2 regions of the Streptomyces sp. 4F14 genome follow, and region 2 is predicted to be linked to the other one. Evidence: riboswitches for the same ligand, from Rfam matches in the RefSeq annotation. Region 2 holds a riboswitch; the other holds the start of a gene.
The links. Region 2 has a riboswitch for glycine ahead of gcvT (glycine cleavage system aminomethyltransferase GcvT). Riboswitches for the same ligand answer to the same signal wherever they lie in the genome.
Positions count from the first base shown of each region.

Region 1 (4,407 bases), on a different contig from region 2:
GGGCGCGCACCGGACTCGTCGAGCCCAGCGTGCGCCCCGCCTACGGGTCGGGGACCCAGCGCCTCTACAGCTTCCGGGACGTCGTCGTCCTGAAGATCGTGAAGCGTTTCCTCGACACCGGCGTGTCCCTCCAGAACATCCGCGGCGCGGTGCTGCATCTGAGGGAACAGGGCTTCCACGACCTGGAGCGCATGACCCTCATGAGCGACGGCGCGACGGTGTACGAGTGCACCTCGCCGGACGAGGTCCACGCGCTGCTCCAGGGCGGTCAGGGCGTCTTCGGGATCGCCGTCGGCGTGGTCTGGCGGGACGTGGAGGGCGCGCTGTCCGAGCTGCACGGCGAGCGGGTCGACACCGGCGAGACCCTGGTCGGGCACAACCCCTCGGACGAGCTGGCGCGGCGGCGGCACAAGGCGGTCTGACGGCGCTCTCGGGCGTGTGTTCGGGGCGATGTCAGTGGCGTGGTGCAGCATCGGAGACGTGAGAGACGCGCCGACGGTCCTGCACCTCGACATGGACGCCTTCTACGCCTCGGTGGAGCAGGCGGCCAAGCCGAGCCTGCGCGGGAAGGCGGTCGTCGTCGGCGGGCTCGGGCCGCGCGGGGTGGTGGCGACCGCGTCGTACGAGGCCCGGGTGTTCGGGGTGCACTCGGCGATGCCGATGGCGCAGGCGCGCAGGCTCGCGCCCAACGCGGCGTATCTGGTTCCGCGGTTCGGGGTGTACCGGGCGGTCAGCGAGCAGGTGATGGGGCTGCTGCGGGCGCTGTCGCCGCTGGTGGAGCCGCTCAGCCTGGATGAGGCGTTCGTGGACCTGGAGGCCGAGGGGGCGGCCTGGGACAGCGCGTCGGCCCGGGAGACGGGCAGCAGGCTGCGGGCGGACATACGGGCCGTCACGGGCCTCACGGGGTCGGTGGGGCTCGCCGCGTCGAAGATGCTCGCGAAGATCGCCTCCGAGCGGGCCAAGCCGGACGGCCTCGTACTGATCGAGCCGGGCACCGAGCGGGCGCTGCTCGGGCCGATGCCGGTGCGGACGCTGCCCGGGGTCGGGCCGGCCACCGGCGACCATCTGCGCCGGGCCGGGATCACCACCGTCGACGAGATCGCCGAGGCCGGCGAGGACGAACTCGTCCGGCTGCTCGGCAAGGCGCACGGCCAGGGGCTGTACGCGATGGCGCTCGCGCGCGACGACCGGCCCGTGGTCGCCGAGCGGGAGACCAAGTCGGTGTCCGTGGAGGACACGTACGACGTCGACATCCACGACCGGCTGCGGGTCGGCTTCGAGGTGCGGCGGCTCGCGGACCGCTGCGTGCAGCGGCTGCGGGAGGCCCGGCTGTCGGGGCGGACCATCGTGCTGAAGGTGCGGCGGTACGACTTCTCGACGCTGACCCGGTCCGAGACGCTGCGCGGGCCCACCGACGATCCGGCGGTCGTCCGGGAGGCAGCCGCGCGGCTGCTGGAGTCCGTGGACACCACCGGCGGGGTGCGGCTGCTCGGGGTCGGGGTGTCGGGGCTCGCCGACTTCACCCAGGAGGACCTGTTTGCGCAGGCAGCGGAGGAGGTCCGGGACGAGGAGGAGGTGCCGCAGGCGCCCGTGGTGGCGGTGGCCGAGGCGGTGCCCGTCGAGCACCGGTGGCGGCCGGGGCAGGACGTGCGGCACGCCGGGTTCGGGCAGGGGTGGGTGCAGGGGAGCGGGGTGGGGCGGGTGACCGTGCGGTTCGAGACGCCCAGGGACGCGGTGCCGGGGCGGGTGCGGACGTTCCGGGTCGACGATCCCGAGCTGGAGGAGGCGGAGGCGTTGCCGCTGGTGCCCGGGGGCTAGGGGGTGGTGTCGTCGCCGGCGATCTTTCCGAAGTCGCGGTCCTCCGGTGGGGTGGGGGCGACCGTGTCCATGCCGTAGTGGTGGTAGAGCTGGAGCTCCTGGGCGGGGGAGAGGTGGCGGCCCACGCCGAAGTCGGGGGCGTCCTTGATCAGGGCGCGGTCGTAGGGGACCTGGAGGGTGCCCTCGACGAGTTCGCTGGTCTCCAGGGGGACGAAGGCGTCGCGGGTGAACAGGCCCGTCCTTATCGCCGCCCACTCCGGGACGCCGGTCGCGTCGTCGAGGTAGACCTCGTCGATCGTGCCGATCTTCGCGCCGTTGCGGTCGTACGCCTTGCGGCCGATCAGGTTGCGCGGATCGATGTCGGTCTGCACGGGCCCTCCACTGGTCGCGGGCCGGCCGAAGCCGCCGTAGGTGTGATGAATCGTCGCAAGGGCGTCGGAAGCCGTCGTGTCGGTGTAAGTCGTCGTGTCGTCGTAAGGACTACGAAAGAGCACTTCTCGGCCGGGGGCCACTCGAGGGTTGGGGCGTTGACCTCGCTGGTAGGGTGAAAGTGGCTGTCGACCCTGTGCGGGAGAGTCCTCCGGAGCGTTCGGAGGCGCCGAAGGAGCAACTCCTCCCCGGAATCTCTCAGGCTCACGTACCGCACGGGCGAGGTCACTCTGGAAAGCAGGGCGGGTGTCGACGGCGTCCGCTCTCACCGACGGTGAAAGCCGGGTGCCCTCGGGCGGCCGGTGAAGCTCTCAGGTCGAGATGACAGAGGGGGAGGCCGTTCGGGCACCCCGTTGCCGTGGTGCCCCCGAAGGTCGCTTCGGCCAGGAGGCCCCCTCATGACCGCTCCCCGCACCCCGCTCCGCGTCCTCGAACAGGGCATCCCCTTCGAACAGCGCCATATCGGGCCCGACCGCGAGGCCCAGGACAAGATGCTCGCGCAGGTCGGATACGGCTCGCTGGACGAGCTGACCGCCGCCGCCGTACCGGACGCGATCAAGAACGTCGCCGCGCTGGACCTGCCGGGTGCGCGGACCGAGGCCGAGGTGCTTTCGGAGCTGCGGGAGCTGGCCGGCCGCAACCAGGTGCTCGGGTCGATGATCGGGCTCGGGTACCACGGGACGTTCACGCCGCCCGTCATCCTGCGGAACGTGATGGAGAACCCCGCCTGGTACACGGCGTACACGCCCTACCAGCCGGAGATCTCCCAAGGGCGCCTCGAAGCGCTCCTCAACTTCCAGACCATGGTGGCCGAGCTGACCGGGCTGCCGACCTCCGGGGCCTCGCTGCTCGACGAGGGGACGGCCGCCGCCGAGGCGATGGCGCTGTCGCTGCGGATGGGCAAGAACAAGAAGGGCCTCTTCCTCGTCGACGCGGACGCCCTCCCGCAGACCATCGCCGTGATCCGGACACGGGCCGAGCCGACCGGGGTCGAGGTCGTCGTCGCCGACCTCGGCGACGGGATCCCGGCCGACCTCGCCGGGCGGGAGATCAACGGGGTGCTGGTCCAGTACCCGGGCGCCTCCGGCGTCGTCCGCGACATCAAGCCGCTCGTCGAGCAGGCGCACGCCGTGGGGGCGCTCGTCACCGTCGCCGCCGATCTGCTGGCGCTGACCCTGCTGACGTCGCCCGGGGAGCTGGGGGCGGACATCGCCGTCGGGACCACGCAGCGGTTCGGGGTGCCGATGGGGTTCGGGGGGCCGCACGCCGGATACATGGCCGTGCACGAGAAGTTCGCGCGGAGCCTGCCCGGGCGGCTCGTCGGCGTGTCCGTCGACGCGGACGGCAACCGGGCCTACCGGCTCGCGCTCCAGACGCGTGAGCAGCACATCCGCCGCGAGAAGGCGACCAGCAACATCTGTACGGCGCAGGTGCTGCTCGCCGTCATGGCCGGGATGTACGCCGTCTACCACGGGCCGGACGGGCTGCGGCAGATCGCCTGGAAGACGCATCGGTACGCCACCGTCCTGGCCGAAGGGCTGCGGGGCGGGGGCGTCGAGGTCGTCCACCGGGCCTATTTCGACACGGTGTTGGTCCGGGTGCCCGGGGGTGCGGCTCGGGTCGTGGAGGCCGCGCGGGACGGTGGGGTGAACCTGCGGCTCGTCGACGCCGACCATGTGTCCGTCGCCTGCGACGAGACCACCACGCGGGAACAACTCGCCGTCGTGTGGGGGGCGTTCGGGGTCTCCGGGGATGTGGAGGCGCTCGACGCCGTCGCCGAAGAGGGGCTGAGCGACGGGGTGTTGCGGCGGGACGAGATCCTCGCCCACCCCGTGTTCCACCAGCACCGGTCCGAGACCGCCATGCTGCGGTACCTGCGCAAGCTCGCCGATCGCGACTACGCGCTCGACCGGGGGATGATCCCGCTCGGGTCGTGCACGATGAAGCTCAACGCGACGACCGAGATGGAGCCGGTGACCTGGCCCGAGTTCGGGCAGATGCATCCCTTCGCGCCGGTCGAGCAGGCTGGGGGGTACCTCACGCTCATCCGGGAGCTGGAGGAGCGGCTCGCCGAGGTCACCGGGTACGACAAGGTGTCCCTCCAGCCCAACGCCGGGTCCCAGGGGGAGTTGGCGGGGCTGCTCGCCGTACGGGCCTATC
Region 1 covers NZ_JBLRVY010000023.1:8,329-12,735, forward strand. Annotated here, with positions in the region: gene ACLZOT_RS32950 (MerR family transcriptional regulator) at 1-422, shown strand, start outside; gene ACLZOT_RS32955 (DNA polymerase IV) at 481-1,818, shown strand; gene ACLZOT_RS32960 (PRC-barrel domain-containing protein) at 1,815-2,189, opposite strand; glycine riboswitch at 2,377-2,471, shown strand; gene gcvP (aminomethyl-transferring glycine dehydrogenase) at 2,646-4,407, shown strand, end outside.
Region 1: linked by a shared signal. The riboswitch ahead of gcvP (aminomethyl-transferring glycine dehydrogenase) and the one ahead of gcvT (glycine cleavage system aminomethyltransferase GcvT) in region 2 are both predicted to bind glycine.

Region 2 (4,407 bases):
CCTTGAACTCCTCGGAGGCGGCGACCTTGAACGACACGGCCTTCGCGGCGATGACGTGCTCCAGCGGACCCCCCTGGAACCCGGGGAACACGGAGGAGTTGAGCTTCTTCGCGAACGACGACTTCGCGAGGATGATCCCCCCGCGCGGCCCGCCCAGCGTCTTGTGCGTCGTGGACGTCACGACATCCGCGTACGGCACGGGGTTGGCGTGCAGCCCGGCCGCGACGAGCCCGGCGAAGTGCGCCATGTCGACCCACAGGTACGCCTCGACCGCGTCGGCGATCCGCCGGAACTCGGCGAAGTCCAGCTCACGCGGGTAGGCGGACCACCCGGCGATGATCACCTTGGGCCGGTGCTCCAGCGCGAGCCGCTCCAGCTCCGCCATGTCGACGAGCCCGGTGTCGGGGGACACGTGATAGGCGACGACGTTGAACTGCTTGCCGGAGAAGTTGAGCCGCATCCCGTGCGTGAGGTGCCCCCCGTGCGCGAGGTCGAGACCGAGGATCGTGTCCCCGGGCTGGGCCAGCGCGAAGAGAGCGGCCTGGTTCGCGGAAGCGCCCGAGTGCGGCTGGACGTTCGCGTACTCCGCCCCGAACAGCTCCTTCACCCGGTCGATGGCGATCTGCTCGGCGACGTCGACGTGCTCGCACCCGCCGTAGTAGCGCCGCCCCGGGTACCCCTCGGCGTACTTGTTCGTCAGGACGGACCCCTGGGCCTCCATGACGGCCAGCGGAGCGAAGTTCTCCGAGGCGATCATCTCCAGGGTCGACTGCTGCCGCCCCAGCTCCGCGTCGACGGCGGCGGCGATCTCCGGGTCCAGCTCGTGCAGGGACGTGTTCAGGACAGACATCGGTACGACTCCTCAGCCGGCGGTGGTGTAGGCGGTGTACTCGTCGGCGGACAGCAGCTCGCCGGGCTCGTCGGAGACGCGCACCTTGAAGAGCCAACCCCCCTCGAACGGCTCGGAGTTGACCAGCGACGGGTCCTCCGTGACGTCCGGGTTGACCTCGGTGATCTCACCGTTCACCGGCGCGTACAGCTCGCTCACCGACTTGGTCGACTCCAGTTCGCCGCAGGACTCGCCCGCGGTGACGGTGTCGCCGACCGTCGGGAGCTGGACGAAGACGACGTCACCGAGGGCGTTCGCCGCGTGCTCGGTGATCCCGACCGTCGAGACGCCGTTCTCGGCGGCCGAGATCCACTCGTGTTCCTTGCTGTACCGCAGGTTCTGGGGGTTGCTCATGGCCTGAATTCTCCTGTACGCGGGGGAGTGCTGGTGAATGGGGGACTACGGCAGACGGACGGGCCCCAAAAGACCCGGAAGACCCGTGACGCCGGGAAGCGTCACTTCTCGCGCTGGTAGAACGGCAGAGCCACGACCTCGTACGCCTCGTGGCTCCCCCGGATGTCGACGCCGACCCCGGCCGTCCCCGGCGCCGCGTGCGCCGCGTCGACGTACGCCATCGCGATCGGCCTGCCCAGCGTGGGGGAGGGGGCGCCCGAGGTGACCTCGCCGATGACCGCGCCGCCCGCGACGACGCCGTACCCGGCGCGCGGCACGCGCTTCCCGGCGGCGATCAGCCCGACGAGCACCCGGGGCGGCTCGCGCTCGGCGAGCGCGGCGGCCTCGGCGAGGGCCTCGCGCCCCACGAAGTCACCGTCCTTGCCGAACTTCACGACCCGCCCGAGCCCGGCGTCGAAGGGCGTCAGGGACGTCGACAGCTCGTGCCCGTACAGGGGCATGCCCGCTTCGAGGCGCAGGGTGTCCCGGCAGGACAGACCGCAGGGCACGACACCCGTGGAGGCGGCCAGCGCCTCCCAGAGCGCGACCGCGTCCGAGGGCGCCACGAACAGCTCGAAGCCGTCCTCGCCGGTGTACCCGGTGCGCGCGATCAGCGCCGGCACCCCGGCGACCGTCCCCGGCAGCCCGGCGTAGTACTTCAGACCTACGAGATCGGCATCCGTCAGCGCCCCGACGATCCCCGCGGCCTCCGGCCCCTGCACGGCGATCAGCGCGTACGCGTCCCGGTCGTCGCGCACGAGAGCGTCGAACCCGGCGGCCCGTTCGGTCAGCGCGTCCAGCACGACCTGCGCGTTCGAGGCGTTGGCGACGACCATGAACTCGGTCTCCGCGAGCCGGTAGACGATCAGGTCGTCGAGGATGCCGCCGTCGGCCCGGCAGATCATCGTGTAGCGGGCCCGGCCGACCTTGACCGCCGCGAGGTCGCCGACCAGGGCGAAGTTCAGCAGGGCGGCGGCCTGCGGGCCGGTGACGGTGATCTCGCCCATGTGCGAGAGGTCGAAGAGGCCCGCGCGGGTGCGGACGGCGGTGTGCTCCTCGCGCTCCGAGCCGTAGCGCAGCGGCATGTCCCAGCCGGCGAAGTCGGTCATCGTCGCGCCGAGCGAACGGTGCACGGCGTCGAGCGCGGTACGGCGCGGGGTGGCGGAACTGCTGGTCATCGGGCGTTCGTCTCCCAGGTGCGACGGGTGGGCAAAGGGCTTCCCGTCCAGGAACAGGAAGATCCTCCCCATCTGTCATCGGAACCTGAGAGGTTCGCCGTGACCCTCGCGGGGAACACGGCTTGCACCTTGGGTGGGGCCACCGGAGGCGGCCCGCTTTTCAGATGTGCCTCGCCCACGCGGTAACGGTGCCTGAGAGATTCAAGGGAGGGACTTGCTCCTTCGGCGCCCCAGCGACACACAAGGCTGGGAACTCTCCCGCGCGGATTCGAACGGCCGGTATGCAGTTGGCGCGGCCATCATCGCACGCCGACCCCGCCGCGCGGCAGGTCACATCTGTAACGGGGCTGTGGCAGGAAGCGCACCAAATCGCGAGACAGATTCCATTACCTTCTCTTTACTGTCTATGGGGAGACCCGTAACTGACGGGACTGCTCCAAGGGGAGGACGATCAACGGTGAACAGGACAACGGCGTACGCGACGGCGCTGCCCGCGCAGCCGGCGGCACCCGCGCGGGAGAGCCGCGCCGGGCACCCCACCCCTGTCGTCCGCGACCTGCGCGACCGCGCCGGCCACAGCCCGCACGCCCTCCTCTTCGGCCCCCGCGACCTCGTCGTCGTCACCGGCCTGCCCGGCAGCGGCAAGTCCACGCTGATGCGCCGCGCGGTCCACGGCACCCGGATCGACTCCCAGGACACCCGCGACCGCTGGGACGCCCGTACGCCGTCCTGGCTGCCGTACGCCGTCTACCGCCCTCTGGTCCGCCTCGCGCACTACGCGGGCCTGTGGCGCTCCCTGCGCTCCGGGGAGGGCGTCGTGGTCCACGACTGCGGCACCCAGTCCTGGGTCCGTTCCTGGCTCGCCCGCGCGTCCCGCCGCCGCGGCGGCACCCTCCACCTCGTCCTCCTGGACGTCCCCGCGGACACGGCCCTGGAGGGCCAGCGCGAACGCGGGCGGGGGGTCTCCCGCTACGCCTTCCTGCGCCACCGCCATGCCGCGTCCCGCCTGATCAGGTCGGTGGAGAAGGGGTCGCTCCCGGACGGCTGCGGGGCGGCGGTCCTGCTGGACCGGCAGGCGGTGGACGTGTTGAGGAGGATCGCGTTCACGCGAGGCTGACCCCCGTCTAAGCTTCTCCTCTTCAGACAGCGGTTCCCAGCAGGCGGTAGACAGCGATGGACTTCCCGACCGACTTCCCGGCCCCCGCACACCCCCACTCCCACGGCGGCTGGCCGGGGAACGAGCTGGAGGAGGTGCTCTCCGCCTCCCTGGGCGTGCCCTCCGCAGGAGCCCGCATCGTCGAGGTCCTCGCGCGCAGCTTCGTCTGGATACCCCTCCCCAACGGCGGCGGCCCCCGCACCGGCCCCCTCGACCTCCCCACGGTCGACATCGCCGGCCAGGTGTACGTCCCGGTCTTCACCTCCGAGGAACAGTTCCGCCAGGTCACCGGCGCCCACATGTCGTACACGATCGCCCCGGCGGTCGAGTTCGCGCGCGGCCTCCCCCCACAGGTGGGCATCGCCCTCAACCCCGACGGCGTCGTAGGCGTCCCCCTCCCCCCGCAAGCGGTCGCCGACCTCTGCCGCGCAGGCCGTACCCCCCTCGACGGCACGGCTTCAGGCGCCCGGGTCCGCCTCTTCGAGCCCAACTGGCAGGACGACCCGATGGACTTCCTCACGGAGGCGTCCAAGGAGTTCGAGGCAACGGGCGTGGTCCTCACGGCCCGCCGCTGCCTGGCAGCAATAGAAACAGCGGACCCGGTGATGTTCGTAGGAGTCGAACTGACCCACTGGGAAGGCGAGTTCGGCGAACGCCCTTTGGACGCCCTGGGCAGGGCACTGGGCAGGTCACCGGTGCCGTGGGGAGTGAACCTGATCCTGCTGGACGCGGCACAGGACCCGGTAGGGGAGTGGCTGAAGCTGAACGTCCGCCCCTTCTACACGCGGGCC
Region 2 covers NZ_JBLRVY010000005.1:458,658-463,064, forward strand. Annotated here, with positions in the region: gene glyA (serine hydroxymethyltransferase) at 1-850, opposite strand, end outside; gene gcvH (glycine cleavage system protein GcvH) at 863-1,243, opposite strand; gene gcvT (glycine cleavage system aminomethyltransferase GcvT) at 1,345-2,460, opposite strand; glycine riboswitch at 2,631-2,731, opposite strand; gene ACLZOT_RS11355 (AAA family ATPase) at 2,918-3,577, shown strand; gene ACLZOT_RS11360 (enhanced serine sensitivity protein SseB) at 3,634-4,407, shown strand, end outside.